DNA from 2 places in the Paenibacillus sp. AK002 genome. Region 2 is predicted to be linked to the other one. Evidence: riboswitches for the same ligand, from Rfam matches in the RefSeq annotation. Region 2 holds a riboswitch; the other holds the start of a gene.
What was found. A riboswitch is a leader RNA that binds a small molecule or an ion and turns the genes downstream of it on or off. The one in region 2 is predicted to bind cyclic di-AMP.
Positions count from the first base shown of each region.

Region 1: linked by a shared signal. The riboswitch ahead of M1D70_RS26740 (TrkH family potassium uptake protein) and the one ahead of M1D70_RS19110 (C40 family peptidase) in region 2 are both predicted to bind cyclic di-AMP.

Region 1 covers NZ_CP096377.1:5,947,784-5,963,574, forward strand. The annotation lists gene M1D70_RS26685 (LysR family transcriptional regulator) at 1-668, shown strand, start outside; gene M1D70_RS26690 (histidinol-phosphatase) at 722-1,531, shown strand; gene M1D70_RS26695 (metallophosphoesterase) at 1,763-2,671, opposite strand; gene M1D70_RS26700 (aldehyde dehydrogenase) at 2,769-4,148, shown strand; gene M1D70_RS26705 (potassium channel family protein) at 4,223-4,909, opposite strand; gene M1D70_RS26710 (aminoglycoside N(3)-acetyltransferase) at 5,121-5,921, opposite strand; gene sdhB (succinate dehydrogenase iron-sulfur subunit) at 6,051-6,815, opposite strand; gene sdhA (succinate dehydrogenase flavoprotein subunit) at 6,835-8,577, opposite strand; gene M1D70_RS26725 (succinate dehydrogenase cytochrome b558 subunit) at 8,595-9,263, opposite strand; gene M1D70_RS26730 (LysR family transcriptional regulator) at 9,539-10,456, shown strand; gene M1D70_RS26735 (potassium channel family protein) at 10,493-11,167, opposite strand; gene M1D70_RS26740 (TrkH family potassium uptake protein) at 11,184-12,524, opposite strand; cyclic di-AMP (ydaO/yuaA leader) riboswitch at 12,588-12,732, opposite strand; gene M1D70_RS26745 (CPBP family intramembrane glutamic endopeptidase) at 13,024-14,712, shown strand; gene uvrC (excinuclease ABC subunit UvrC) at 14,684-15,791, opposite strand, start outside.
Region 2 covers NZ_CP096377.1:4,335,698-4,351,488, forward strand. The annotation lists gene M1D70_RS19105 (stalk domain-containing protein) at 1-1,078, shown strand, start outside; gene M1D70_RS19110 (C40 family peptidase) at 1,199-1,675, opposite strand; cyclic di-AMP (ydaO/yuaA leader) riboswitch at 1,679-1,812, opposite strand; gene M1D70_RS19115 (hypothetical protein) at 2,075-2,602, shown strand; gene M1D70_RS19120 (ROK family protein) at 2,910-3,863, opposite strand; gene M1D70_RS19125 (copper homeostasis protein CutC) at 3,899-4,585, opposite strand; gene M1D70_RS19130 (leucyl aminopeptidase family protein) at 4,616-6,076, opposite strand; gene M1D70_RS19135 (ABC transporter ATP-binding protein) at 6,118-7,107, opposite strand; gene M1D70_RS19140 (ABC transporter ATP-binding protein) at 7,104-8,108, opposite strand; gene M1D70_RS19145 (ABC transporter permease) at 8,124-9,032, opposite strand; gene M1D70_RS19150 (ABC transporter permease subunit) at 9,045-9,971, opposite strand; gene M1D70_RS19155 (glutathione ABC transporter substrate-binding protein) at 10,086-11,675, opposite strand; gene M1D70_RS19160 (asparaginase) at 11,770-12,774, opposite strand; gene M1D70_RS19165 (ROK family protein) at 12,803-13,963, opposite strand; gene M1D70_RS19170 (indolepyruvate ferredoxin oxidoreductase subunit alpha) at 14,956-15,192, opposite strand; gene M1D70_RS19175 (helix-turn-helix transcriptional regulator) at 15,485-15,791, shown strand, end outside.

The sequences.
Region 1 (15,791 bases), 1.6 Mb from region 2:
AGCGGCTGTCGGACCTTGATCAAACCCCCCAGGGTCATATCCAGCTGGGCACAACCACTTCCATAGCGATTCAGATCCTGCCGCGGGTACTTTCCTACTTCCAGGATCAATTCCCTCACATAAAAACAACCATTCAATCCATGGCCTCTTCCCAAATCTACCACAGCGTGGAGAACGGGCTCATCGACATCGGGATCGGCTATCTGATCGAGCGCAATCCCAACTTAAGCACATCCGTTCTGTATTACGATACCTTTGAGCTGGTCGTATCACCCCAGCATCCGCTGGCCAAGCTTTCCACGGCCAACATGGATGTGCTGGCCGGAACCCCCCTTATTCTGCTAACGCGCGACACCGTCGGCCGCCGCTTCGCCGATGAAGTCATGAAGAAGCACGGCGTCGATCCTCAGGTGGTCATGGAACTGTCCAGCAGCGAAGAAATCAAGCGGATGGTCGAGATCAATCTGGGCGCAGCGATCATATCGAAGCAATCCGTCGCGACGGAGCTGCGCAACGGCACCCTGCAGATCGTTCCCCTAAGCGAGCTTGAAGTCAGCCACCCTGTCGGCGTAATCTATAAGAGCGGGCGTTATGTCAGCTCGGCCATGCGCCAATTCCTTAGCGACCTGAAGGGCATGCCCGAGACCCAATTCATCAGCAGTGAATAATGCGGGCCGCCCCTTAGAACCATAACCAATCAATCGACATGAAGGAGGTCAATATGAAATTCGATCTGCATACCCATCACTTTCGCTGCGGCCACGCCGACGGCAATATCCGGGATTACATCGAGGCTGCGATCGCGGCAGATTTAAAGGTCATCGGGATCTCCGACCATACGCCATACTTCGGAAGCCCGGAAGAGCAGCCCTTCCCGGCCATCTCCATGGCAAAAGCGGACTTTGCGGCATACGTGCAAGAGGTTTTGGACTTAAAACGGGAATATGAGGGGAAAATCAAGGTCCTGCTGGGCATCGAATCCGATTATTTCCCGAACCATGCCCAGGTTTACCAGCAGGCGTTATCGGCCTATCCCTTTGACTACATCATCGGCTCCATCCATCACGTCAGGGATGTCAGCATCTTCAACAAGAACCGCTGGAAGAAGCTGACGCCTCAGCAGCAGGTTGCGGATAAAGAGGAATACTTCAATCTGATCCGCCAATCCGCCAGAAGCGGAATGTTCCAGATCATTGCCCATATGGATGCGATGAAGGGCAATTATCCGCTGTTCTCCGAGATCAAAGCCGATGAAGCGATCGAGGAAACGCTGAAAGTCATTGCGGAATCGGGCCTCGCCATCGAAATCAACACGTCCGGCAAAACCAAGCTGTGCGGCGGCTGGTATCCGTCGAACGCCATATTGGAAGTAGCTCACCATCACGGCGTCGAGGTCACCTTCGGCTCCGATGCCCACAAACCGTCCCGGGTCGGAGACGAATTTGACGAAGTGGCCAAGGTGCTTAAGGAAATCGGATACACGGAATGGGTCTATTTCGAACAAAAACAGAAGGTGCCCGTACCTCTTTAACAGGTACTCCTTCTGTTTTTTTCATTTATATCGGTATATTGGCCGCAAAATAGGCAAAAAAAGTGGACCCGTTACCGGGTCCAAAACATAATATATATTCTCAAAAGGGGGTCATGTGATAAGTTTAACCCGCTGCTGTTAGAGTTTGATAACAGGTATATTTCAATTGTGTAACAAATTCCAAGTGATCCTTTCATCTTGAACTTTTCAGATTACATATTCCGCTTTCGCTTAAACCATGGACCGCAATGTAAGCACGGTAAGCTCCGGCTTGCATAGAAAACGAAAAGGCAGATGCGTCGTGCCGATTCCCCTGTTTACATAGAGCTGCATGCTTCGGGAACCTATAGTGTACAGGCCCTGCACGTAACGTTTGGCTCCAGGCGGCGTGATCACCTCGCCCATCCAAGGCAGGCGGATCTGTCCTCCGTGGCTGTGTCCGGATAGCTGAAGATGAAAGGGATAGGCTGCCGCAGTATCTGCATAATCCGGCTCGTGCATCAGCAGCAGCTTGAACATGCCTTCGGGCAGATCCCGAATGGCGGCTTCCGGATCCGGCGTTCCCCAGATGCCATCGTCCAAACCCGCAACGGCGAAGACGGCACCCTCCCGCCTCAGCTTCACGGCGTCGTTTCGCAGCACTTGAAACCCGGCCTCCTCCTCCAGAGCAATCAATTTCTGAACGTCCCCGTAATCATGGTTGCCTAATATAGAGAATAAGCCTAGCGGGGCTTTCAGCTGAGCGAGCGGTTGTATCGCAGCCCTCATATCTTCCGCATTGCCGTCCACCATATCTCCCGTAAAACAGATCATGTCCGGTTTTTCATGATGAATGGCTTGCACCACACGGGCCGCGTTGTCCGCCCCTGCATGAAAGCCCAGGTGTAAATCGCTAAACTGGACGATCTTCATGCCATCAAAAGCCTTGGGCAGCGAAGGAAACGTTAGCGTGTGTCTCGTAATATCCAATTGACGAGGCTCCCATAACGACGCATAAGCTCCGCCCGCAAGGCCAGCTCCGGCCAAGACGGAAACGCCGATCTTCAGAAATCGGCGGCGCGACATCCTCTTCTGTTTAAGATCTCGCTTCGCCTCCCCGCCGGCTGTACCCTGGGGCATCTCCGAAGATAGATTTCTCATAGGGGGACATCCTCCTATATAATAATGAAAGAATTCAAGTATTAACGCTCTTATGTTTATTCATATACATGAAATAACAAGAGAAAGGGGTTTATATATGACTGTTAACGATTCGATCGCAGCCATAGTTTCGGCACAGCGGCATTTTTTTCATAAAGACATTACCAAGGAAGTGGATTTCCGTCTCCAGCAGCTGACCAAGCTGCGCCAAATCCTGATTGCCAGAGAGAACGATATCATGGAGGCGCTGCGCAAGGACCTGAACAAGAGTGAACAGGAAGCCTTCACGACCGAGATCGGAATCGTCTACAAGGAGCTCTCCTTTATCATAAAGAATTTGAAGCGCTGGGCCAAGCCGCACCGCGTCAAAACCGCGCTGACGCATGTGGGCAGCAAGGGAATGGTCTACCCGGAGCCCTATGGGACGGTTCTGATTATCGCTCCCTGGAATTATCCTTGGCAGCTGGCCATCTCCCCGCTGATCGGTGCCTTGGCCGCCGGGAACACGGCCATTGTGAAGCCCTCCGAACTGACGCCTAACGTATCCGGACTCATTACGGCCATCACGAAGGAGACGTTTGAGCCGGAATACGTGGTTTCTGTAGAGGGAGGACCCGAGGTTAGCACGAGCCTGCTGGAGCAGCCTTTGGATTATGTCTTTTTTACCGGCAGCACCCACGTCGGCAAAATCGTCATGGAAGCCGCCGCCAAGCAATTGACACCGGTAACGCTGGAGCTCGGGGGCAAGAGCCCTTGCATCGTCCACGAGGATGCGCCCCTTGCCCTGGCGGCTTCGCGTATCGCATTCGGCAAGTTTACGAATGCAGGCCAAACGTGCGTCGCTCCCGATTATGTGCTTGTGCACAGCAAGGTGAAGGAGAAGTTCATCGCGCACCTGAAAGACGCCATCACTTCATTCTACGGCGAGACCCCGCTAACCAATCCCGATTATGGGCGCATCGTTTCGGAGAAGCATTTTGACCGGCTTTCCAAGTTTCTGGACAACGGAACCCTGCGCCACGGCGGGGGCACGTCACGGGAAAAGCTGCTCATCGAGCCCGCCGTGCTTGACGATATCACCTGGGATATGCCGATCATGGAGGAAGAAATCTTCGGTCCGCTGTGTCCGATCCTGACTTATGAGGATCTGCACGAGGCGGTCCAAGCGATTCAAGCCCGTCCTAAGCCGCTCGCGCTTTACCTGTTTACCGAGAATGAAGATGTGCAGGATTACGTGCTCTCCTCGGTTTCTTTTGGCGGGGGATGCGTCAACGACACGCTGATGCACCTGGCAACCCCCTTCCTTCCGTTCGGAGGCGTCGGCGAGAGCGGGATCGGCTCGTATCACGGGGAATACAGCTTTCACACGTTCTCCCATAGAAAAAGCGTGCTTAAGCAAACCAACCGGTTTGATTTTAAATTCCGTTATCCTTCCAAGAACGGGCTGGGCATTTTAAAAAAGCTGATGAAGCCTTAGCTTTCATCCAGCCTTCGCTTTCCTGCCCCGTTAGCTATAACTAATAAAGGAGCACCGTTGTCGGCGCGCCTGTTTCACTTGGATGAATGTTTTCTGCGATGCGGCATATTGCCCTTTGTCTTCACTTCGCCGCCCTCCGTCTCCAGTCCGTCGTCGCCGGGCTTAAAGATCCGGCGCAGCGTCCCCAGCATGGACAGCGCATAAGCAACGGTAACGAAGCTGAATGCAATCTCCAGCACCACGACAAGCCGGGACGTATTATCGACAGGGGCTACATCGCCATACCCGACCGTGACAAACGTCGCCATGCTGAAATACAGGAAGGTAATGAACTGGCTCAGCAAATCCTGACCGAGGTTCTCGCCTTCGAAGGAAACGCCCCCGAACAGCTTATAGATCGACATATACACCACCGTGAAAAATAGAATGCACATCCCCGCCGCCATGCTGATCCGAACCAGGGTCGTTTTCATATCGACATGCTGATGGACAGAGTCTGCAATCTTATCGAAGATATACAGCACATAGAAAATAACGGAGCATAATGAAAACAGCAGAATCAGGGCCCGCATGCCGCCTTCTCCGGGTACGACATGCATGAGATCAATCCAGCCGAGCAGATCCTCGACCGATATCAGGATATAAATGAGCAGCGGCGCCAGCAGCAAAGGCCTGCTGGACCACTTCTTGTCCATGCTGTAAAACAGATAGATCAACAACAGCAAGCCTGCCAAATTGAGCAGCCACATCCACCAAGACATCTCAAGTCCCTCCTTCAGCTTGAGGCCCGCAACCTGCAGGCCGTGCCATTACGTCCTATTACCCTCGAAACGGCACCTCTGCACCTGGAGGTCATTGGCAGCTGGCAAGAACTGACTATAGCCCGTGGTGATGTCCGGATATCTTGTGTTGCGTCGGCCCCAACACTCGCCCGCGGCAACTCCGAAAGCTTGCGCGATGCGCCGCTAACATTTAACGGTTCTTCTCCATCCACGACACGGCATAATCCACCATGGCCCGCTGTTCAGCCAGTATGCAGTCCGCCTTTCCTACGCGTCCATGGATATACGCATCGGGGCACTGCGCTTCGAACGAAGCCCCTAATGCCTCGAAGTCGTCCGAATGATAGTTGATATCCTGAAACGCCTGCCACTCCGTTACTCCCTGTACCCTGCGGACTGGCGCATGAGCGGTAACCGCCTCCTTGCCCTTCCAATTGGCGCGGTATTCGCTGAGGTGGAACGACGTATTGTTGCCATAACCACTGCCCAGCATAAGCACGTACGCGCCCGCATCATATAAGCGTGCCAGTGGAGACGCTTCGCCTAAGCTATGATCCAGCGGATGGGATTGCATAAGGACTCTGGCATCCCTGCCGCGTGCCGCAAACGAAACATGCGGATGAGCGCTTCGGATAACCCCTTCTTGTTTACGGAACGCTTCCGGAATGATCCCCATTCCCGAAGTGACCGTCAGATCCGGATCATACGGCGGCATGCCCTCGCGGATCAGATTCCACCATTTTGGATCGGCCGGCGGATTTCCCCATGTCTTTGGATCGGTTAAGTTCGCGGATTGCGTCGGCATCACCAGCGTCCCTTCTTCCCCCAGCACGTCTTCGAGTGCCAGTATGACGGCCTCCGGACCGCCGACGATCCACCCGCCCACACTCCTGAGCGAGGAATGGACCAGCAAGGTCATGCCCTTCCGTACGCCCAGAGCGGCCAAATCATCGCTAATATCCTTTGTCGTAATCGGTCTTTCTATGATCAAGCGACTCACCTCAGATTCAATTCGAAGATTTCCTGTCCTATGAAAAAAACACATAAATTATAGCACAACAAAAAGCGCCTGTACCGAAGCCATGCCCCGGTCAGACGCCTTGGTGTTGAAGTTAACCGATTAAACGCTAAGCCAGCGCTTAAACAGCTGTTTGGTCGTATCCTTGTTCATCTCCGCAATGGACGTTGTCAGCGGAATGCCCTTCGGACAAGAACGCACGCAGTTCTGCGAGTTACCGCAGCCCTCGATGCCTCCGTCCTGCATCAGCGCTTCCAAACGCTCCTCCTTGTTCATCTCGCCTGTCGGGTGAGCATTGAACAAGCGAACCTGGGAGATCGCGGCCGGTCCGATAAAGTCCGTTTTTTCGTTGACGTTCGGGCAAGCCTCCAGGCATACGCCGCAGGTCATGCACTTGGACAGCTCGTAAGCCCACTGACGCTTCTTCTCCGCCATTTTGGGGCCAGGACCAAGGTCATAGGTGCCATCGATCGGAATCCACGCTTTCACGCGCTTGAGAGCCGTGAACATGCGGCTGCGGTCGATCACCAAGTCTCTCACGACCGGGAACGTCTTCATCGGCTGAATCCGAATCGGCTGCTCCAGCTTATCGATCAAGGCCGCGCATGCTTGGCGCGGCTTCCCGTTAATGACCATGGAGCAAGCTCCGCACACTTCTTCCAGGCAGTTGGAGTCCCAGCATACGGGTGCGGTGGTTTGGCCCTGCGCATTTTTGGGATTGCGCTGAATTTCCATCAGCGCACTAATGACGTTCATGCCGGGACGGTAAGGAATTTCGAATTCCTCGGTATAGGACTTCGTCTCCGGATTGTCCTGACGTGTAATGATAAATTTAACGCTCTTTGAGGCAGCTGCCGTTTGAGACATCGTAAATCCCCCTTCCTTCTTACTTGTCTTTCGAATAGTCGCGAATCCGCGGCGGGATTAAGGAAACATCCACTTCTTCATATGAAATCTGTGGTCCATCCGGCGTCCAAGTTGCTTTGGTTGTCTTGAGGAAGTCTTCATCGTTACGATCCGGGAATTCCGGCTTGTAGTGAGCGCCCCGGCTTTCGTTCCGGAGAAGCGCACCCAGCGTCATGGCCTCGGACAGCTCCAGCATGTTCCACAGCTGACGCGTGAACGCCACGCCCTGGTTGTTCCAGCGGGAGGTATCCGTCATATTGATATTGCGGTAACGCTGCTTCAATTCCTTGATTTTGCCGATGGTTGCTTCAAGCTTGTCATTATAACGAACAACCGTCATGTTGTTGGTCATCCATTCACCGAGCTCTTTATGGATCACATAAGCATTCTCGGTTCCTTCCATCTTGAGCAGGCCTTCGTACTTGGTGGTTTGCTCTTTCGCTGCGCGGTCAAATACCGTGGAGGATACATCCTCTGCGGATTTCTTCAGGCCTTTGACATATTCGATCGCTTTCGGTCCGGCCACCATGCCGCCGTAAATGGCGGATACCAGGGAGTTGGCTCCCAAACGGTTCGCGCCGTGATATTGATACTCGCATTCGCCGGCTGCGAACAGCCCTGGAATGTTGGTCATTTGGTTGTAATCGACCCACATGCCGCCCATGGAGTAATGGACTGCCGGGAAGATTTTCATCGGGATTTTGCGCGGATCGTCGCCCATGAATTTCTCATAGATTTCGATGATGCCGCCGAGCTTGACGTCCAGCTCTTTCGGATCCTTATGGGAGAGGTCCAGGTAGACCATGTTCTCGCCGTTGATGCCGAGTCCCATATCAACGCAGACGGAGAAGATTTCGCGCGTAGCGATATCGCGCGGCACCAGGTTTCCGTAAGCAGGGTATTTCTCTTCGAGGAAATACCAGGGCTTGCCGTCTTTATAGGTCCAGATCCGTCCGCCTTCGCCGCGTGCCGACTCGGACATCAAGCGGAGCTTGTCGTCGCCCGGAATGGCCGTCGGGTGAATCTGGATGAACTCGCCGTTCGCATAATGAACGCCTTGCTGATACACGGCACTAGCCGCTGTTCCCGTATTGATAACCGAGTTGGTTGTTTTTCCGAAAATAATGCCGGGACCGCCGCTGGCGAGAATGACGGCTTCAGCCTTGAACGACTTGATCTCCATGGAGCGCAGATCCTGGGCGGCAATGCCGCGGCATACGCCTTCGTCGTCGATGATCGCATTCAGGAACTCCCAGTTCTCGTATTTGGTCACAAGCCCCGCAGTTTCCCAGCGGCGAACCTGCTCGTCAAGCGCGTACAGCAGCTGTTGGCCGGTGGTCGCGCCGGCAAACGCGGTACGGTGGCGCTTCGTTCCGCCGAAGCGGCGGAAATCGAGCAGGCCTTCCGGCGTGCGGTTAAACATAACGCCCATGCGGTCCATCAAGTGGATGATGCCCGGCGCCGCTTCGCACATCGCTTTGACCGGAGGCTGATTCGCAAGGAAGTCGCCGCCGTATACGGTATCGTCAAAATGCTCCCAAGGAGAGTCACCTTCACCTTTCGTATTTACGGCTCCATTGATGCCGCCTTGCGCGCACACGGAGTGAGAGCGTTTAACGGGTACAAGCGAGAATAGATGAACGTGAGCGCCTGCTTCCGCCGCTTTGATGGTTGCCATCAGCCCGGCGAGGCCGCCGCCCACTACGATAATATTAGATGCCATTTTTCGTTCACTCCCCTTTAACTTAAGACTGTCTTAACTACATCGATCGCTGCCGTCGCCGCCTGGAATTCGGAACCGCGGAATGCTGTCATGGCAAGAACGAACAGCACGCTCATCAATACGAACAAGCCCATGCAGATGTAAGTGGATACCTTCTGCGCGCGCGGACCGACGGTGATGCCCCAGCTGACGAGGAACGCCCACAGGCCGTTAGCGAAGTGGAAGGTAGCGGAAACAACGCCGATGACGTACAGAATAAACAGAACCGGATTGTTCATGATGCCGTGCATCGTGGCGCCCAAATCGTCATGCGTGATTTTGCCGATCATGATTTGGAAGCGCGTATCGTACATATGCCAGATGACAAAAACGAACGTAATAACGCCGGTGATCCGTTGGATGGTGAAGCGGATGTTCCGTTCATAGTTGTAGTTGCCCACGTTGTTATTCGCCTGGTAAGCGATGTATAACCCGTAGACGCCGTGATATAGCAATGGCAGCCAGATCAGGAACAGCTCGAGGAAAAAAATCAGCGGCATGCTGTTCAAAAAATGGACCGCGCTCGCGAAGCCTTCCTTTCCACCCTCGAAAGCCTTAAAGTTGGAAATCATATGGCTGAGCAAAAATGCCCCAAGCGGTATGACACCGAGCAAAGAATGCAGCTTTCTGGAATAATACCCTTTCATCAGTTGACGTTCCCCTTTCCAATGTACAGCGTTTTCATTTTCAATCTTTCCTATTTTCAGAACAATTACACTTCCCCTGCCCTAAAAGAGGTTGTTCAAAAAGCCATGCAACGACAAAAAGTTGCCTATTTCAGCAATCGTGTGAACAACTTGTGTCATGTTTCATGTTACTCCTTTTTTTCTTATAATGGAATTGCAATATAATTATTAATCGTTATAATCTATACGCATAAGCAACGTTTTGCACGCATGTCTATTTTAATAGGAGGATTTCCATGTTCGAAGAACTGGACGTGTTCGCCGTCGTCGTGGAGCAATCCAGCATCAATCAAGCCTCCAAGCTGCTCAACTTGTCACAGCCGGCCCTGTCCCGAAAAATAGCCAAGCTGGAGGACCAGCTCGGGCTGCAGCTGTTCAACCGCCGCGGCAAAAGGCTGGAGCTTACCTCCATCGGGCAGATTGTGTATACCTTCGCCCTGGAGCAGCGCCAGCAGCAGATCAAATTCTTGCAGACCTTGGCCCATTACCGGGAAGGGGACCAAATCTCGATTAACCTGGGCGCCAGTCTGACCACGCTGCAGACCACCCTGCCCCCGCTGGTCAATGCCTTCATGGAGCGTCATCCGTCAGCCGAAATCAAGCTCATCACCGGCAAGACCCATGAAATCGTGTCTTATGTAAGAGATAAACGGGTGGATGTCGGCATTGTTGCTTCATCCATCAATCAGCCGGGCTTGAACTGCATCCCGCTGTTCGATGACCATCTGGAGCTTGTCATCCCGTCTTCACATCCGCTGGCGGAAATCGAGGATGTGGGCATCGAACAGCTTCAAGGCCTGCCGATGATCATATTTTCGACCGGAACCTGGTACCGCAAGCTGACGGACGATCTGTTTCACCGCTGGGGCATCATGCCCGATATCCGGATGGAGATCGACTCCTTCGAAGCGATCGTCAGGCTGATCCCGACCTGCAAGGCGGCCGCGCTGCTGCCCAAATCCTATCTGAGGCCGCAGCTGCTGTCCGATAACGGGCTCGTCGACATTCATATTCCGGCACTCATCGAAACCCGGCGAACGACTTCGCTGATCTACGGACAAGCCTCGGAGCTGAGCAAGGCGGCCAGCCGCTGGATCGAAGAAACGGAGATCCTGTTCCGCAAGCTGGAGGAAAATAAATCGAAAAAAAACTGACGATATTTCGCAATCGTCAGTTTTTTTCTACTATATTTATTTTTCGAGCATATTCACGACTTCGGACTCAAAGCGGTCCACGTTGTCATTGGAGCCGATGACGACCATAATGTCGCCGGAGTTCACGACGTCCATGGCCGTCGGAGCAACGATAATGCCGGACTGTTTATTCAGCGCCACCACGCTGACGCCGTACCGGACCCTCGTATTAAGCTCGCTCAGCGTTTTCCCGTCCATGCAGTCCGTGACCGTCATCTCCACAATCAGATAATCCTTGGATAATTCGATATAATCAAGCAGGTTCGGCGTCACGAGCTGGTGCGCTACCCGGATCCCCATATCCCGCTCGGGAAAGATGACCCGGTCCACGCCAAGCTTCTCCAGCGCCCGGCCGTGCAGCACCGAAATCGCCTTGGCAACGACCATCGCGACACCCAGCTCTTTCAACAGGATGGCGGAGAGGATGCTCATCTGAATGTCGTTCCCGATCGCAACGATCCCGCAGTCGAAGTTGCGGATGCCGAGCGATTTAAGCACTTCCTCATCCGTCGCGTCCGCCACCACCGTATGCGTCAGCAGCTCGCTCATGTCCTCGACGACCTCTTCGTTCCGGTCGATGCCGAGCACCTCATATCCCTGTTCCATCAGCTCCAGCGCCAGACTGGCGCCAAATCGCCCCAAACCGATGATTGCAAATTGCTTTGGTTTCATGTCTCTCCTATACCCCTTATCCAATTATCATTTTGCCTTCCGGATGACGATATAATTCTTTACCCTTTTTCGGCCCTAGTGCATAAGCAAGCGTCAAAGGCCCCAATCGACCCGCAAACATCGTAAGGCTGATCAGGATCTTGCCGAACACGGTCAAATCGGGCGTTAAGCCCATGGAGAGACCTACCGTACCGAAGGCGGATGTCGTTTCGAATAGAATCTCCAGGAAGTCCCCTTCCTCTGTCGTCGACAGAATCATCGAGACGGTTAGAACGAGCAGCAGGGCCAGCAAGGCAATGGTCAGTGCCTTCAGCACCCGCTCCTGGGCCAGGCGATAACGGAACATGACGATGTCTTCCCGCCCGCGCATCATCGCAATGACCGCCCCTACCATAATGGTAAAGGTCGTGGTTTTGATGCCGCCGCCGGTTGACCCTGGAGATGCTCCGATAAACATCAGGATGACGATAAAAAATTGCGTTGCCTGTCTGAGCCCCGTAATATCTATAGTATTCGCGCCCGCCGTACGCGGCGTTACGGATTGGAATAACGCGCCGAAGAATTTCCCGCCCCAGTTCAGGGAACCCAGCGTTCTCGGGTTGGTAAATTCAAATATGAGAATGACGATAAATCCGACCGCAAGCAAGGCAGCCGTCATCGTGAGCACCACCTTGGAGTGCAGGGAGAGCCTCCGCTGTTTTCGGTAATCGATCAGATCGGAGAGCACAATAAATCCAATGCCCCCGGAAACAATCAAGAACATCACGACGAAGTTGACTACCGGATCGTATACATACCCGGTCAAACTCCGAAAATCGCCAAACAAATCGAAGCCGGCGTTGTTAAACATCGTCACCGCATGAAAAACTCCGTAATATATCGCCCGGCCCAGCGGCATATCAAACGCCCAACGAACCGATAAAAGGACTGCGCCGCAGGCCTCGATGACGAGCGAGTACAGCAGTACTCTGCGTATCAGCCTTACGATGCCTTCCATCGAGGACTGATTCATCGCTTCCTGCAAGATTAGACGGTCTTTGAGCGATATGCGTCTCTTCAGAACCAAGGCGAATAAAGTAGCCATCGTCATGAATCCGAGCCCGCCGATTTGAATCAGCAGCATGATCACGACTTCTCCGAAGGAACTGAATGTCGTTCCCGTATCCACCACGACCAGGCCCGTTACGCACGTTGCCGAGGTGGAAGTGAACAAGGCGTCAGTAAATCCAAGCGGTTCGCCCGTCGTCGTCGAGATTGGCAGCATTAACAGCCCGGTCCCGATGAAGATGATGGCCGCAAAACCAAGCACGAGAATTTGGGGCGGAGACAATGTAAGCCAGTTTAATTTAGCGTTCAATCGGACACCTTCTTTAAAAAAATCAACGAAAAAAGACACTGGAAAACGCAGTGCCTTTCGGTCTGGTTCCTGTGCAACAGCCTACGAGGTTAGCTGACGGATTCGGGCATTTCCACAGGTCGCCCTATTCATTATTCCGGGAATAATGAAATTCACCCCAATTACATGGTTCCCCCATTTTCATTACGAAATTCGGCTGGAATATTCGGTTCCTTCAAGCATGATGTGATTATAACTCAATCCGGTACGTAAACCCAATGCCGTTTTTCGCCCGAAATATCTTTAAAAGAGCGCGAATTGGGCATATTCAAGAATACAAGCGTAGGGTTCTCTAACGTTTTCGAAACCTTTCATTCATTTTCATCGATTTATTTCAATATTCCGATAATTGGGATAAGCTGCTTATGGCTTTCATACTATGTTATATTGACTCTATGCGTTCTTAATCAGGCATATCGAATACCAGTGGGAGTATCAACTTTCTTAGAGGAGGAATTTCATGAATCGTGCAAGAGAGCCCTTGAAGCTGAAGCCCAATCTGAAGCAGCTCATCGCGCCTGCCGCAGTCGGCCTGATTCTGTTCCTATTATTTCAGGTATTTCCGTGGGCGAATCCGGACGATACCGAGATGGCCTCGCCGGATATCATTTCCAAGGAGCAGGCTCGGCAGGCAGCTTCAAGGTTTGCTCAGGAGCATCTGCAGTTTGCGGCTGCGGACACGGACGAAGCCTTGGTTACATATCAATCCAAATCGGAACTTTACGGATATCTGGCGAAGGAGAAGAGACTTTCGGAATATAACAAAACCTATGAAGCCAAATATCCCTATGACGTATACCGCGTTCGCTTCAGCGAGCCTGGAGGCGATGCCCTCAATGTGGACGTGCACATGCAGAATTCCGGCATCGTCGGATTCTCGTATGATTATGCCCGCTCCAGCTTTGACCGGATCGAGCTGAACAAGGGCGAAATTCAGAGACAGATGCTGCTCGTCGTTGAGGATGGCATGACATTGGCCGAGAAGCAGGCGCTGGCCGAGCCATGGCTTCAGCGGGCGGGTTATGACCTGTCGAATCTGGAGCTGGTTACGAAGGAAGGGGAGCCCCGTCTCAAATATGTGGACCCTGAATCCAGGATCGGGGACTCCAGGCTGGAGCACCGCTTCACCTTCGAGCAGGGGAAATTGCGCTCTTATGAGCCCTCCTTCTCGGTCCCGGCCGCCCACTCCGCTTATGTCAACAAGCAGACGCAGGATGCCACCCTGCTGACGCTCGCCGGGTACGGCCTGTTCACCCTAATCCTGGGCATTCTTGCGATTGTGTACAGCGTAAAGACCAGGGCCTACACCTCGTTTAAGCGCGGCCTGTTCTTATCGGCGCTGCTGTTCGTCATTCAGATGCTGAACACGTACAATCTGATTCCCGTTTTCAAATCCGAAGGCATGTCGCAAACCGGCGTGCTCGGGATGATGATTTTCTATGCCGTCTATTCGCTCGTTTTCTCCGCCCTGCTCTATTTCTCCCTTGTCGGCGGCAGCGGGCTGTGGCATAAAGAAGACGGGCTCAATCCATGGCCGCGCGCCAAAGAACCCGGATACGGGCACTACGTGCTGGACAGCATGAAGCTGGGGTATATGTGGGCCTTCATCCTGCTTGGCGTCCAATCCGTCATCTTTATCGGTCTTGGCCTGACCCTGAATACATGGTCCACCACGGATGCGACGCAGTCGCCTTACAACATGCTGTATCCTTGGCTGTTTCCATTGATGGCCTGGCTGGCCGGCATATCCGAGGAGGCCGTGTACCGGCTGTTCGGCATCAAGATGGTGAAAAAGATCGTCCGCAATACCTTTGTCGCAAGCTTGATCACCTCGCTCATCTGGGCGCTGGGACATACGCTCTATCCGATATACCCCGTGATCTCCCGGCCGATTGAGCTGGTCATCATCGGTTTGCTGTTCAGCTACATCTTTTTGAAATACGGGTATTTGGCGGCCATGTTCTCCCATGTCATCTTCAACAGCATCCTGATGGGCATCAGCCTGATCATGCTCAAGGATGCCGCCAACCTGCTGACGGGCGCTTTTTACATGGTGCTTCCGGCGATTGTAGCCTATGCGATTTACCGTTTCAACCCGACAAAAAAAGAGAAGCCGTATGTCACGACTCCTCCTCACGAAGTGCATTAAGAATTTCCGTTGCTAATTTTTCACCGATTGAAAGGGGCTTGAAGTCTTCGACTGAAGCCTCTTTTATTTTTTTGACCGAGCCAAAATGCTTCAGCAGCATTTTGCGGCGCTTCTCCCCGATGCCCGGTATCGAATCCAGCTTAGACGTCACCATCGATTTCCCGCGCTGCTCGCGGTGGAAGGAAATCGCGAAACGGTGAACCTCATCCTGAATGCGCTGGAGCAAATAGAACTCCTGGCTGTCCCGAGGCAGCGACACCGGCTCCGGCGGGTCTCCGACCATCAGCTGCGCCGTTTTATGCTTGGCATCCTTCACAAGCCCGCAGACCGGGACGAACAGCCCCAGTTCATTCTCCAGCACGTCGATGGCCGCTGAGATCTGTCCCTTCCCCCCATCGACGACAATGAGGTCCGGAAGCGGCAGGTTCTCCTTCAATACACGCTCGTAACGCCGCCGGATCACTTCACGCATCGTATCGTAATCGTCCGGCCCCTGCACGGTACGGATCTTATATTTGCGATATTCCTTCTTATCCGGTTTCCCGTTGGTGAATACAACCATGGCCGATACCGGATTTGCGCCCTGAATGTTCGAGTTATCAAACGCCTCGATCCGGTTCAGCGACTGAAGGCCGATCACCTCGCCCAGATTGGCCGCTGCAACCGAGGTCCGTTCTTCATCGCGCTCAATCAAGCGGAATTTCTCATCCAGGGACACCTTTGCGTTATCCGACGCCATGCCGACCATCTGTTTCTTCAAGCCCCGCTGCGGCACGTGAACCTTCACGCCCAGCCATTCCTGCAAGGCGGCAGCGCCCCCGGCAGCATCTACGAGGCCGGCGGCCTCCGCCTGCTCCGCCTGGGCTTGGACAAGGACTTCCCGCTGTTCTTCGGATGCATCCGTGGTCAGCTTCTTCTCCGTTTCCGCGGCTTCGCCTGCGTCCCGGGCACCTTGATCTCCGGCGCTTCCGGTTGCCGTCTCGGAGCCGGCCTCCTCTGCCAACAGCGGCCCAGGCAGCAGAATTTCCTGCGGCAATGCAGGATTATCGCTGTAATACTGGGCTATGAACGACATGAAA
Region 2 (15,791 bases):
AGCGCTGGGCATTCAAATCACTTGGAACAGCAAGACGCAAACGGTGAAGGCCATTGGCAAGGTGAAGGGTCAACCGACGGAAGTGCTGCTTCAAGTCGGGAGCTCGAGCGCAACCGTCAACGGTAAAAAAGTAAAGCTAGCCGCTCCCCCTGTCCAACGGGAAGGCCGCGTTCTGATTCCGCTGAGCTCGTTCAGCAGCCAATTCGGCGTTAATGTCGGCTGGAATCAGGCGACTCGCACGGTTTCCCTCGTGTCGCCGCAGCGCGAAATGCATCTAAGAGCCTTTTACGCTTTGCAATCTTTCCAAGAGCGGGATCTCGTACCATCCATGAATTCAGTCGCCTTCGGCTGGAGCCGCATTGATCGGGAAGGTCAGTTTACGCTTCAAGGCGACGAGTATCGTCTGCCTGCGGCGGCCGGCGACGTGACTCCGCAATCGATTGTTGCGGATGCAGCGGATCGGGAGATTAAACCGTACCTTATGGTTTACGCTTTGGACGGAAACGGCGAATTAACCAAAGTCCTCAGCGACAGCAGCCTTCGCCAAAAGTCCATTGAAGGCATCACGACCGCGGTGGCGGATAACGGATTCGGCGGCGTGGTGCTTGATTTCGAAGGGCTTGGTTTTAAACTGGATGCCGCGAAGCAGCAGAAGCTGCTGAATGATTACGTCAAGCAATTGAAAGCGGCATTGCCCGGCGACATTGCTCTGTCCTTAGCGGTCCCGCCACTGAACAGCGCCTATAAAGGCTATGATTACAAGACGCTGGCCTCCCTTGCCGATGATCTTATCGTCATGGCGTATCAGTACAATCCGGTCGGCACCAAAGCCCAGGTTCCTGAGCCCAACAGTTTGGTGGACCAAGCCATTCAGCAGGCACTTCAGGCAGGCGTTCCTAAGCAGAAGCTCCTGCTCGGCATCAGCTTAAGCAGCGAAACCGCCACATCCGTCGACGATAAGCTCGGCTTGGCCAAACGCTATGATCTGAAAGGTGCCGCCTTCTGGCGTCTGGGCTTGTTCCGTTCCTATAATAATGGCATGGAAGCCGCCGTGAATGCCTCTGTCGTAAAGGAATAATCTAGTGAATCTTTTCGCAGAATCCCAAATTATAATTTTCTCTAAAAAAAGAAAGCCTGACAAGATCATCTCTTGTCAGGCTTTCCGGTTATGTATCGAACTCTAAACTACCTGTTCCAATTAGCTTGCGCTTCCTACCAGTTTGGCATAATTCTCTTGACTCAATACGCGGCGCGCCGTAACATAACGCGGTTCGTAATACGAGTCGCTAAGCTTGCTGATTCTTACGCCCTTGCTGCTGGAAGCATGCGCAAATTGTCCATCTCCAATGTAAACGCCCGCATGGGAAATGCCGCTGCCGCTTGTATTGAAGAATACCAAATCTCCGACTCTCAGGTCCTCGCGATCCACATGAACCCCGGCTTTAGCCTGACTCTGGGATGTGCGTGGAAGATCTACGTCGAAATTTCTAAACATATACAGAATAAATCCGGAGCAATCAAATCCGCTTGTCGTTGTTCCGCCCCATTTATAAGGCGTTCCTACCAATTGCTTCACTTGATGCTGAAAATTCGGTTGTTGATCAGCATAGGCTGATACGGCACCTGAAGAAAAAATAATTGCAGACCCAAGCAATGTGATGACAAACTTCTTCAAAATATGTTCTCTCCTTCGATGCCTACGGAGTTAGCTAAGGGTTCGGTTGAAGGTTCCCTATACTCTCTATGGTACAAGAATAATTCACCCAAGACGGTTCCCCCGTTTTCACAAACGAAATTCGGCAAAATTCATTAACATTTTGTAACCTTCTCTTAATATAGTATACAAGCAAGGATGCTGTCAATAATATCCTAGAAATCTATCACTATATGTTAATCAATGTCGTATGGGCTGAAAATTTTCATGTATTTTCAGTACAGCATCTCACATACTCATGACAATTATGTAACTCTCCATCGAACCTCCGGCGACGTTTTATTAAAGGGCGTGCAACTTTTTGGCAGTTCGGAACGTTTACATATTCAGACAAGAAATCAAAGAGGTGATCCTTCGCTTATGAGTCAAATCACGATGGCTGAAGCTTTGGCAGTCCGGGCAGCAATCAACCGTCTTATGAATCAATTGATGTCGGAACGTTTGAACAACAGCAGCACGATCATTGAAAAAGGGGAAACGGCGGAGTATCCTGCACGCAGCGTGGATGCCATTACGGAAGAGATCGAAGCCGCCGCAGGGGATTACAGAAAGCTGGATCTGCTGATGGCAATCTCCAACACGACGCAGACCATTAGTTGGAACGGCTCCGACATGACCATCATGGAGGCGATCGAGCTCGCCAAACAAATGCGCAGCGATATCGGACAGCTTGCCCATCTCGGCTCCCGCAAGAAGCTGGAGCGCCAGAGCAGCCGGGGAAGCGGAGATGGCGCCGTAACGCTGTTTAACGTGGCCTTATACGATCCGGAAGCTTATCAGGCGCAGGCGCGCAAGAAGGAACGCGAAGTGACCAGGCTCTCCTCACTGATCGAACATGCTAACCATACGAGCATGATTACGTTCGACGCATCAAAATATATGGAATAGCGGAAGCCGCCGGCTCCAAGCCTGCAGGCCGCCTCGCGTGCGGGTTTGGAGCCGGCGGTTACCGTCGGCGGGCGGGAAAGTGCGGGCAACCGCTTATTGTTTGTCGGATACAAACAAACCTAATAGGAAACCAAAAACTCGACTCCAGTGAAAACGGATGACGGCTTACGGTTTACGCCTATCACCTGTCACAAGTTACGGACTTCTCTTACGCAAATAGGATCGCTCCGTTTCCCGCTCTCTTCATGAAATAATCAGAAAGCCGCCCTTGAAGGGCGGCTTTTGTTGCCTTTTCTTTATGAATATATTATTGGAACAAGGCTGCGGCTCCCACCAGGCCAACATCGTCCCGCAGTCCCGCAGGAACGATCTCGTACGTTCCTAGATAGGACGGCATGACCAGCTTATCCGTCATTTCCCGCAGCTGCGGGAATAGGAGCTCCCCTGCTCTGCTCACACCCCCGCCAACCACGATGCGATCGGGGTTGAAGCTGTGAATGACGTTAACCAGTCCAAGCGCCATGTAATAGACGGCGCGATCGATGACCTCTATTGCGACGGGGTCATGAAGACGTTTAGCCTCGAATACATGCCTGGCGTTCACGCCACCATCGGCTGCGGCCAGTTCGGAAATAACGCTGGGTTGGGTAAGCATCCGCTGGGATGCTGCCAGGCCGATGGCCGTTCCTGAAGCAAACACCTCCCAGCAGCCATGGCTGCCGCAATTGCACTGCGGACCGCTGGGATCAATGATATGATGCCCAAGCTCCCCCGCAAAGGAATTGCTGCCCAGAAACAGCTTGCCATCCAGCACGATGCCTGATCCGATGCCTGTGCTGAGCGTCACGTAAACCATATTCGTCGACCCTCGGCCGGCACCTCTTACATATTCGCCCCATGCGGCTGCATTGGCATCATTCAGCACCTGTACTTCCGTATTCAGATCACGTTCCATCCAGGCTTTGAGAGGGACGTTGGTCCATTCCGGCAAATTCGTGCCGTGAATGACAATGCCCTCCCGGCTGTTAACCGTTCCCGGCGAAGCCATGCCTACGCCTCGAAGCGGGTGGCCGCCCGACACGCTGCGAATCATGTTCGTAATTCTAGCGACCACTTCCTCGGCCGTACGCGCTCCGGCTGTCTCCATTTGCTCCCGGTTCAGCAGCTGTCCTTCGGAATCAAAGAGCGCTGCCGCGATCTTCGTACCCCCAAGGTCAACGCCAACCACAAATTCTTGCTGTTTATTCCATTCGGTTTGCAATTTTTGTTCACCTGTTTCCGATAGGTTTGCTACTTCTATTGATGTAAGCTATCAGCCAATGATCGCAGCTCGACCGGATCAATGGGCTTCAGCCCTGATCGGCCATACCGGACAGCTGAGCCGAAATGAACCTCGCTCACGCCGGTCTGGTCGATGAAATCGCGTATGATTTCCCACTTCAGGCCGTTCCCGGCCAATATCTTTAGCCCGCTGCCTGCGGCTTGTTCCACAAGCTCGCGGATCCTTGGGATTGCTTGCGGTGCCGGCTGCGGTCCTCCCGACGTCAAGACGCGGGTGACGGCCGAGTATTTCTGCAACGTACGCAGCCCTTCGAATTGATCCTCCAATTCATCAAAAGCCCGGTGGAATGTCACTTGCATATCGCCCGTCCATTCCAGCATTTGGGCCAAGGCGGCCTCGTCGATCTTTCCTTCCGGAGTCAGCATGCCAAGGACCACGCCAGCCGCACCCGCCCTGCGGATCGCCTTCACCTCCGCAACCATGGTTGCTATATCCAGCGAGTTATACACAAAGGATCTGCTATGGGGCCTTACCATCACATGGACCGGAATCTGAACGGCTTTCACGACCTCTTCCACGAGACCGATGCCCGGCGTGAGCCCGCCTTCGGTGATCGCCGTGATCAATTCCAGACGGTCCGCGCCATTCTTCTCGGCTGTGATGGCATCGTCCACGCATGTTGCGATAATTTCAAGCAGCATGTTCTTCACTCCTTACTGTCGTTGGTTCGCTTATGCAGGGCGAAACTGCTTCTCCACATAGTCCGCCAGCAGCCTGGCTCCATAGCCGGTAGCCCCTGCCGCGGAGTGAGGGAATTCCCGTTTATACTGGACCGTGCCTGCCATATCGATATGCACCCATTTCATGGTCTCCGCAACAAAATGACGGATGAACAACGCAGCCGTTATCGCGCCTGCCAAAGTCGACGTGCCTACATTCCTCAGGTCGGCATAATCGCTTCTGAGCTCGGATTCATACTCGTCCATTAGCGGCATGGGCCATAGGCGCTCTCCGTTGCGCTCCCCGATCTCGACCAAATCGGCCGTTATCTCTTGATCACCCCAAATGCCGGCAATCTCCAAGCCTAATGCCGCACCGACATTGCCGGTAAGAGTAGCGATATCGATCACCTTATCTGCGTTAAGATGGGCTGCGTGCAACAGCGCGTCCGCAATGATCAATCTTCCTTCTCCGTCCGTATTCGCTACCTGAACGCTCAGGCCGTTCGGATAGTGAACGACGGAAGAGGGAAGCATCGCATCCGGCCCCGATAAATTATCCGCTACGGCGATCAATGCCGTAACCCGTACCGGAGCTTTCCGCGACACCAGAATATCCATGGCGCCCACGACGGCGGCTGCGCCGCCCATATCCATGCGGGCATCGCTGATGTCTCGGCCGATCTTAACGTTCATGCCGCCCATATCAAAGGTAACGCCTTTGCCGATAAGCACGATATGAGGGCTTTCCTTCCCGGATTCCGCTCCATTGTAGGAAATCTCGATCATCGCTGGCTCGTATTTGCTGCCGGCACCCACGGCGATCAGTCCGTTCATCTGCCGGTCATGAAGCTCTTGTCCGCGGTATACGTGAAGGTCTACGGGCGCTTTTTTGAAACGATCCTCAACGACCGCAACAAACGCCTCCGGATTTAACGTCTCAGGTGATTCATTCACCAAGTCTCGGGTGAGCTGCGTTCCTTCGATCCGGATTTCCGCCGTCCGGATGATGGCTTCCATATCTTCACGGGAAAGCCCCTCCCAGTCCTCTTGTCGAAGATGAAGGGACAGGGCTTGCAGATTGGCCGTAACCCCGCGATGCTTATTGAATTGATATAATCCGTACAGCCAGCCTTCCAACCACGCTTGGAGTTCTTCCTCCGCCGAAATCCGCGAAGCTGCTCCGACATCGCGGGATGCCGGGCGGATCAGCACTGCGCTTGATTTATTCTCCTTGAGCAGCGCTCTCGCGGCTGAAGCGCCCGTTCTTCTCACCTGCTCCGAAGTCAGGTTAGAACGTGGCCCCATTCCGGCAACGAGATCGTCCGACTCGTGCTCGGAACGTCCATAGAACCAAGTCAGCGTCATGCTTTGCTTCCGGGATTCCGTTACGCGGTAATGAGACTCTTCCCCCTCATAAACCGCATAAATCGAAGTATCTGCCAACTGAACTTCATCGATGGTGATGTTCATATCTAGCCCTTACCTCCTTTTTATGAGAAAATCGATGCCTGTTACGCCTTTTTCATGATTTCTTCGTCATATAAATGGCAAGCCACCTGATGTCCCGGCTCAATCTCACGGTATACAGGCGTAATCTGTTTGCATACTTCCATGCAGGAAGGACAGCGGGTATGGAATCGGCAGCCTGTCGGCGGATTGACCGGGCTCGGCAGATCCCCCTTCAGAATGATCCGTTCCTTCTTCATCTTCGGATCCGGAACCGGCACCGACGACAGCAGCGCTTGAGTGTAAGGATGAAGCGGGCGATCATACAGCGTATCCTTATCGGCCGTCTCCACGAGCGCGCCCAGATACATGACGCCGATCCGGTCGCTGATATGCTCAACCACGCTGAGATCATGGGAGATGAACAGATAGGTCAGGCCGTATTCTTCCTGAAGATCCTGCAGCAGGTTCAATACCTGGGATTGAATGGATACGTCCAGTGCCGATACAGGCTCGTCGGCTACAATCAGATTGGGGCGCACGGACAATGCTCGGGCAATGCCGATGCGCTGGCGCTGCCCGCCGCTGAACTCATGGGCGAAGCGTTCGGCATGGAAGCTGTTCAAACCGACCGTTTCCAACAGCTCGCAAGCCAGTTTATCGCGCTCTTTGGAACTCAGCTTGGTATGAATCAGCAAGGGTTCCGCTACGAGCTCTTTGACTTTCATTCTTGGGTTAAGGGAAGCGTACGGATCCTGAAAGACCATCTGCATGTCTTTGCGCAGCGGACGCATCTGATTTTCGTTGTATCCGCTAATGTCGGTTCCGTTAAAAATCACTTCGCCGCTATTCGGCATCAGCAGGCGGGTCACCAGCCGGCCGGTCGTCGATTTGCCGCAGCCGCTCTCGCCAACCAGGCTGAAGGTCTCGCCCTTATGGATTGCGAAGGAGATGCCATCCACGGCACGGAGCTGCTTGGACGTACCGAAGAACCCTTTTTTCACCGTGAATGATTTCTGCAAGTTTTTTACTTCTAATAAAGGTGTTTCTTTCATGCGGTTTCTCCTCCCTTCGAGTGACCTTCCTGTGTCAGCCAGCAGCGGCTTTTGCGATGTTCTTCATTTACAACGGGGAGAAGCTCTGGCTCCCGGGAGAGGCACTGCTCCATGACAAACGGACACCGCGGAGCAAATTTGCAGCCTTGCGGCATGTTCCGCAGATCCGGCACATTCCCCGGAATGGATTCCAAGCGGCGCACCTTTTGTCTAAGCTTGGGTACCGAATGAATGAGTCCTTTGGTGTAGGGATGCTGCGGGTTCTCAAACAATTCCTCGACCGTCGCCTCTTCGACGACTCGGCCAGCGTACATGACAACCACCCGGTCACACATTTCAGCCACAACGCCGAGGTCATGGGTAATGAGCAGCATGCCCATTTCCTGTTCCGTCTTGAGTCGATTCATCAGATCCAGGATTTGAGCCTGAATCGTAACGTCCAGGGCGGTTGTCGGCTCGTCCGCGATCAGCAGCTTCGGATTGCACGACATGGCCATCGCAATCATGACCCGCTGGCGCATGCCGCCGGACAATTGGTGCGGATAGTCGTCCACGACCTCGTCCGCCCGCGGAATGCCGACGAGTTTGAGCGAATCGATGGCATGCTGCCGCGCTTTCTTGCGGCCGTATCCCAAGTGCAGCATAATCGCTTCCTCCAGCTGCTTTCCGATCCGAAGGACGGGATTCAGCGACGTCATCGGCTCCTGGAAGATCATGGCCAGCTCATTTCCGCGATAGCGGCGCATTTCTTTTTCCGACATTTGCACGAGATCCTTGCCCTCAAAGCTTACCGAGCCCCCGGATATTCGGCCGGGCGTGTCTTTAAGAAGCCTCATGATGGACAGGGAGGTCACGCTTTTGCCGCATCCGGATTCACCCACGAGCCCGAGCACTTCGCCTTTATTGATATGAAAATCCACTCCTGCTACGGCAAGCACCGATGAGCCATCGCGTTTGAATTCGGTTTTGAGACCTTTAACTTCAAGCAATGTTTGCGTCACGATCTATCCCCCCTATTAGTTTTTCGTCTTCGGATCAAGGGCATCATTCAGTCCGTCACCGATCAGGTTGAATGCGAGCACGGTCAGGAATATGAGAAGCCCCGGATAATACACGATATGGGGTGCAATACTCAAGTAATCCCGACCCATGCTGAGCATGGCGCCCCAGTCCGGTTCCGTCGGCTTGGCCCCGAGGCCGAGAAAGCTTAACGAAGAAGCCGCCAGAATGGCGCCGCCGATTCTCATCGATACGTTGACGATAATGCTGGGAACCGTCTCGGGAAAAATATGTTTCCAGATAATCCGGTTATGCTTGGCACCCATGGACCGTGCTGCCTCTACATATAAAGATTCCTTTGCGGAGAGCGTCACGCTTCGAATGATTCTGGCAAACGACGGGGTCCCGAAGACCGCCACCGCAATGACTACATTGGATAAGCCCGGTCCCAGTATCGCCACGATACCGATGGCCAGCAGCAGGTCAGGGAACGAGAACATGACGTCACTGCCCCGCATGATGAGGCGATCCAGCCACCCGCCATAGTACCCGCTGATCAATCCGAGAATCGTGCCCAGCACGGCGGATATAAATACGGCGCTTAAGCTGACCGACATGGTCAACCGTGTACCGTCGATCAAGCGGCTGAGAATGTCGCGGCCGTACTCGTCCGTGCCTGCCCAATGAGCAGCAGACGGGCCTTGCATCATCGCATCATAGTTTGGCTCATTGGGAGGATACGGAACGATATGCGGACCGATCACCGCCAGCACAAGTAGTAACAAAATAAAACCGCTTGATATAACGGCAAGCTTTTGTTTCAAGAATTTAGACGTAAACGCTTTGAATTTGCCAGTTGCCTGACTCTTTGCAAGCATATCCTCCGGTGCGGAGGAATGGACCGTCACTGTTGAATTGTCGCTCATGAGCTCCCCCTCCTATTTCGATGCATACCGGATTTTTGGATTCAGTACACCGTACAATAAATCGACAATCAGGTTAATCAGGATAAATTCGGCTGCGAACAGCAATAGAAGCGCTTGAATCACGGTGTAATCCCGAAACGCGATGGAATCTACCAAGAGACGCCCCATGCCGGGAATACTGAATACCGTCTCGACCATAACCGAGCCGCCCAGCAAAAATCCGAACTGAAGGCCCGCTACGGTCACGACCTGGATCAGGGAGTTGCGCAGCGCATGCCTGCCGACAACGACGAATTCCCGCAAGCCCTTCGCGCGTCCGGTCCGGACATAATCCTCGCGCATCGTTTCGAGCATCGAAGTACGGGAGTATCTTGCCAACATGGACATAATCCCCGCTCCCAGCGTAAAGGAAGGCAAAATATAGGATTGCCAGCTGTCGACGCCCCCTGTAGGGAACCAGCCCAGCTCAACGGAGAAAATTTGAATCAGTACTAGACCAAGCCAGAAACCTGGCAGGGAAATACCCGATATAGCCGTCAGCATCCCGATATAGTCCGGCCATTTGCCGCGATTGACTGCTGATATGATACCAATGATCAGACCAATGACCAATGCCCAGCCGAGGCTGGTAAAGGTCAGGACAATCGTCGGGAAAAAGCGGCTTTCCAACATGTCCGTCACCGGCAAACCGGAAGTAACGGATACACCCAAATCACCCTTCAACAGATCACTCATGTAGTTCACATACTGCTGCCATAGCGGCAAGTTTAAGCCTAGCTGCTCTCGAATCCCGTTGATCTCCTCAAGGGTGGCATCCTTACCTGCAACAAGCCGTGCCGGATCTCCAGGAATCAGGTGAATGAACATAAATACAAGGATGGATACAACGAACAACAGCGGGATTACACCCAGCAGCCTCTGAATTGCATATCTTCCCAAAGGATGTGCCTCCTTTCAACATGCCAGCTTTTAAAATACGATGGGCCGCTTCCTTATTGATTCAAGAGGCGGCCCACCACAAGGTATACGTTTAGCAAGCTCTTCGCTGCCTGATTATTTGACTTCCGCGTTGATCACGCTGATCGATCCGTCCGGAAGGGCCTTCACGCCTTCAAGGTAAGCACGTTTGCCCGTGATGACCTGATCGACTCCGAGGAATGCCCAAGGAGCATCTTCCCAGATTTGTTTTTGGATGTTGGCATAGATTTCTTTGGCATCTTCAGCTTTGACGGATGCGTTAGCATCTTTGATCCATTGGTCAACGTTATCGTTCTTGTAGTAAGCGGTGTTGGAACCCGCTGGCGGGAAGAACTCGCTGCTGAACAGACCTTTTGTCGCACCGTCGGCATCGCCAGACGAAGGAGACCAGCTTACGTACCACATTTGAATTTTTGCGTTTTCCGGCGTAGCCGAGTTAATCTGATCGGACAGGGTTGCACCCTCCATCGACTTCGGTTCAGCTTTGATTCCGACGAGGGCAAGCTGCTGCTGAATAAACTGCATGCCTTTTACCGTTTCGGAATCATTCTCTCCCCAAATCTCAGCTTCGAATCCATCTGGATATCCTGCTTCAGCCAAAAGAGCCTTGGCTTTCTCCGGATCATAATCATAACCGGATTGCTCGGAGTAATGCTGGGTCATCGAGGACATGGAAGAAGTCAGCTTCGAACCCAGTCCGGATTTAACGACTTTAATGTAAGCATCTTTATCGATGGCATAGTTGATCGCTTGACGCACCTTCAGATCGTCGTAAGGCTTCTTCATCGTATTCAGCGTGATATAACGCACGATCGTAGAATCAGTCTTATCGATGACGATATTGGAATCGCCTTCTACTTCGGACACTTGCTCTGTCGGCATAGGATAGATGAAGTCCGCTTCGCCCGTTTTCAGCATCGCGATCCGGGAACCGTTCTCCGGTACCGGTTTGAACGTAATGCTGTCCACCTTCGGAAGTCCTTCTTGCCAGTAATCTTCATTCTTCACAACGACAAGTCGGTCGCCTTGAATCCATTCCTTGAACTTGTAAGCCGCCGTACCTACAGGGTTCTTCGTGATGTCGGCACTTTCCTTAAGTGCTTTCGGGCTGATCATCAGCGCCATGGCCGTTTTGTTCAAGAAAGCGTTGTAAGGCTGGCTAAGGGTGATGACAACGGTGTGTTCATCCGGAGTTTGAACATCGGCTACTGTAGAGAAGCTCTTGCGCATTCTCAGGTTGTTCTTTTCATCCATGATGCGATCCAGGTTGGCTTTTACAGCTTCTGCGTTGAAATCCGTTCCATCATGGAACTTCACGTTCTGGCGCAGATTGAACGTGTAGGTCAGACCGTCTTCGCTGATCTTGTAATCTTCAGCCAGCACAGGAACGAGTTCCATTTTCTCGTTGAAGCCCATCAATCCTTCATACATCGTGCGAGCACCGGAGATGGAGTGCGTGTCTCCGGCATTGTGAGGGTCAAGCGTTATGAAGTTGGCGTTAATCGCAATGACAACATCTTTGTTATCTTTTGTCACCGGCTTGCTCTCGCCGCCGCCTTCACTTGCCCCTTTGCCGCTTCCGCTGTTTCCTCCGCAGCCTGCCGCAACAATCGTAAATGCGAGCAGCAGCATGAGCAGTGACCATGTTCTACCTTTGAATCTCATTGTTTTACTCCCCCTTTGATGTAGTGAATATCTATAGATTCACTCGCCGCTTCGGCATGTAACAGCCTGCCTGCCGCCTTGAGTTCCTCACCGTTTAAGCATTCCATTCATACACGGCGCGCCGTTCACCGACAAGCGTGCCCCCATCGTTGAAAATTGCATTCGGAACCAGCTCATACAACCGGTCAATCGTAGACTGATCGCTGTAGCCGAGACGCTCCAGGATGGAAGCGATGATGCATGGCCATACCTGCTCGGAGCCGTCGGATACTTTAAGCGAAATCGCCAAGCGTTCTTTCCGAAGACCGATGCCGTACACGCCCTTCGCGCCGCCCTTGGCTGTCAGGTTGTGGTCCCGGAGCAAAGCTGAACACACAAATTTGGTGTCTGCAATGATATCCGGATACTCATTCATCAACTTCGCCATTCTGGCAGCTGCTTCTGCAGTCTCTGGATCCTCGATCAAATCCGGGCATGCCAGCTTGAGGAAGGAATACCCGATGCGATCCAGAGGAAGCGCGAAGATGGGAAGTCCGCAGCCGTCAATGCCTTGCGGGATCGAGGAAACCGGAACCTCGGCAAAATAAGCCAGCGTCTCGAGGATCTCTTGCTGAACCGGATGCTCCGGTTTGTAATACGTGCTTTCGTCCCAGCCCATATGCTTGCATAGGGCAATCAAGCCGCTGTGCTTGCCGGAGCAGTTATGGAAAATTCTGCGCTTCTCCTCATGATCGCGATGGCGCTGCGCCTTAGCATCCTCGTTCAATGGATAAGTCGCGCAGCAGTGAAGGTTCTCTTCCCGAATCCCGGTTTTCTTCAGAATGGATTCCAATGCATCAATGTGGAATCGCTCGCCCCGATGGGAGGCGGCAAACAAGGCCGTTTCTTCCCCCGTTAGTCCGTACACTTCGTCAATCCGGCGTTTCATTACCGGAATTGCCTGGAACGGCTTGGCTGCCGATCTTAAAAAGGTCATGTGATGCGGATCGCCCGCTGCGTATACAACCATTCCTTTCTCATCTACGACGCTGATCGCGCCGTAGTGCACGTTCTCCAATACGTTCCCGCGATATTCCTCTACCAATGGCACAAATCCCATGTTCATGCTCCCCCGATCTCCAGATGAATTAATTCAATTGAAAGTAACGATCCTGTGCGACAAGTCCCGACCCGATGATGACCCCATGCTCGTGAAGCTCCGAGCGAACTATCGCAAAGGATTCTTGAAGCGGTTCCCAGATATACTGCGAGTAACACAGGTTGGTGATCTCCTCGTACACTTCGGGAAACTTGTCCAGAAACTCGCCGCTCAAAATGACGCTGTCCGGATTGTACATGCTGACGACGTTGTTGATCGTAATCGCCATATAGGCAAGGGCCCGATCGATCAAATAGCTTGCCCAGCGCGTTCCGGCCCGCCTCTCCGCGAACAGCTCCTCGATCGTGCGAACGGGTTTGATTTTGCTGGCTTCCGACAACAAGGACGGTATATTGATATACGTTTGGAGGCATCCGGCTTTCCCGCAGTCGCACATCATGCCTTCAGGGTCCACGGTCGTGTGACCGATTTCCCCGGCGCTGTTCGTCACCCCGCGGTAAATCTCCCCCTCCAGAATGAGCGCCGATCCGACGCCATTACCGAAGCCCAGGAGCACCGTACGGTTGGAGCCGTAGGCCGAACCCTTGAGCTGCTCCGCCAACGCCTTCACCTTCAGTTCATTGTCCACGACAGCTTGAAGCCCGGTTAGTTCCTTGAGCCTCTCGGCGAGGCTCACATTCTTCCATCCCAGCTGTACCGAAAAATTGACGATGCCGGCGTCGACATCAATGATGCCCGGCAGTCCAACGCCAATGCCGACCACCCGTCTTCGGTCGATATCGCATTCGGCGATCATCTCTTCTATGGTTTCCGCAATCCGGGTCACCGTGACATCTGCCGTTTCATCGGATGATCTTGAAAAGCTTCCGCTGCACAATACGTTACCCTGAACATCAATGAATCCGATATTCGCCTGATGCCGATCCAGCTCGACGCCGATCGAGATGACCGCCGTATCCAGCAGCCTTATTAAGGAAGACTTTCTTCCGCGGCCGGCCGAGGCCTGCTCTTCCGTTTCGTGAACGTATCCTTCCTCCGTCAGCTCCGATACGATCCGGCTGACCGTTGTCGGACTCATGCCCGTCTGTTTGGCAATGACGGCTCTTGAAATCGGCTGTTCATTCTTGATGATTTGAAATACTGTGAGTCTGTTCTGCCGCTTCATAAAGTCTTGATCATGCTTTTTCATGAAGACATCTCCTATTTAATTTCACCAGTAGATTAATTAGATCAATTTTCCAAATAAAAAGATCCGAAATCATCAAAAAACAGTGATTATTATCAGTTTTAATATTTTTATTCTCCAGTGATATTAATAATAAAACGTGTTTTGTAAAAGTGTCAATATATATGACACATTTAAATAAATAATTTTTTGATTCTGGAAATGTAAGCATTTCACTTTTTTACGAAAGAAATTCAATCTCCTGCATACATACAGTTGACCGCCTATCACGCACAACATGACATGAACATGACGTATAACCTCCTAAAATGTAGGTAACAACGTCGTTTCACCCCAATAATAAAGCCACCCGAGAAAAGAATGATTGGAACATTCTTCATCCCGAATGGCTATAAGTGGAGTAAATATATGATATTATTGGTGCTGTCCCAGGTCGTTAAGTGCTTCACTGAATGATCCGCCTAAGACGAATTAAACCACCCGAGAAATTAATTCGAGGGGGCCTCGAAATCCCGGATGGCTTATGTATAGATCGATGCATGAGCGCAGTTCAAGTCGCTCTATTTTGCACGCTATTGATCTTAACCGATTTGTTTTGATACACATAACATATAGATTTAATCGCTCGTAATCCTCATACTTCAATTCTTAATCTTATAATCTTTTAAATCTTTTATCTTTAATCTTAATCTCTTAATCACTTGAATTTCTTATCATTTATCTTTAGTCTTTTAATCTTTCCCACCAGCGGAGGTTTGAGGATAGCCGATCCTTTGGGAGTCCGTTTCTACCCTGTCTAATTCCATTCGGGAAACGGACGGACAACAGAGCGGATAGACTCAAACCGGAGCGCCCGATAGCCGATCCTTTGGGAGTCCGTTTCTCCCCTGCCTATTTCCATTCCGGAAACGGGCGGACAACAGAGCGGATAGACTCAAACCGGAGCACTCGATAGCCTCAAACCGGAGCGCCCGATAGCCTCAAACCCCAGCGCCCTACTTGTTTTTGTAATATTCCACCGCTTTATCGAAATAATGCTTTTCGTCCTCAGGCAGGTCCTCAAAATAGTAAATGGCCGCAACCGGACACGCCGCTTCGCAGGCACCGCAGGAAATGCATATATCGGTGTCGATGTAGAACTGGTCGTCCCCTTCTTCGATGCAATCCACTGGGCAAACGTCAACGCATTCGCCCGCCTTCTCTTCGATACAAGCTGAGCCAATAACATACATCCGTGATTCCACCTTCCCAAGTGTAATAAGAATCTTCTAAATTCTACGATGCGCTATCATAACAAAAAGCCGATTACTCATTCATTGCTTGGTTTCTATACTTTTTATACTAAAATATATCTTAATTATGTGGTTAATCATGCCAGTTGTCAACAAACCGCGAGAGAACAGCCTTGAAAACGGCCATTCCGGTTGACTTATAGAAGGTAAAGACATAAGATGAGACATATTGCTTTTTAACCTTTTTTGTTGCAAAAGAAAGCATTCATCGAGAAACAAGGCGGTGATTATAGTGGATCAAGAAGTTGCATACAGCACCCGCGAGTATATCATGCAAATGTTGAAAATAAATGGTGAACTCAGCACGAAATCCATTACCGAGGCACTGGGCATTACGGGCATGGCCGTCCGACGTCATCTGGAGAGCTTGAAGAATGAAGGGTACATCACGTATCGAACCGTGAAACAGCCGATGGGAAGACCCGTCTCCCTATACAGTCTTACTGAATCTGCAGAGGATTTTTTCCCTAAGAACTATCATTCGCTTGCCCTCGATCTGCTTAACGAGCTCCAGGACGAGGCCGGGGACGAAATGATAT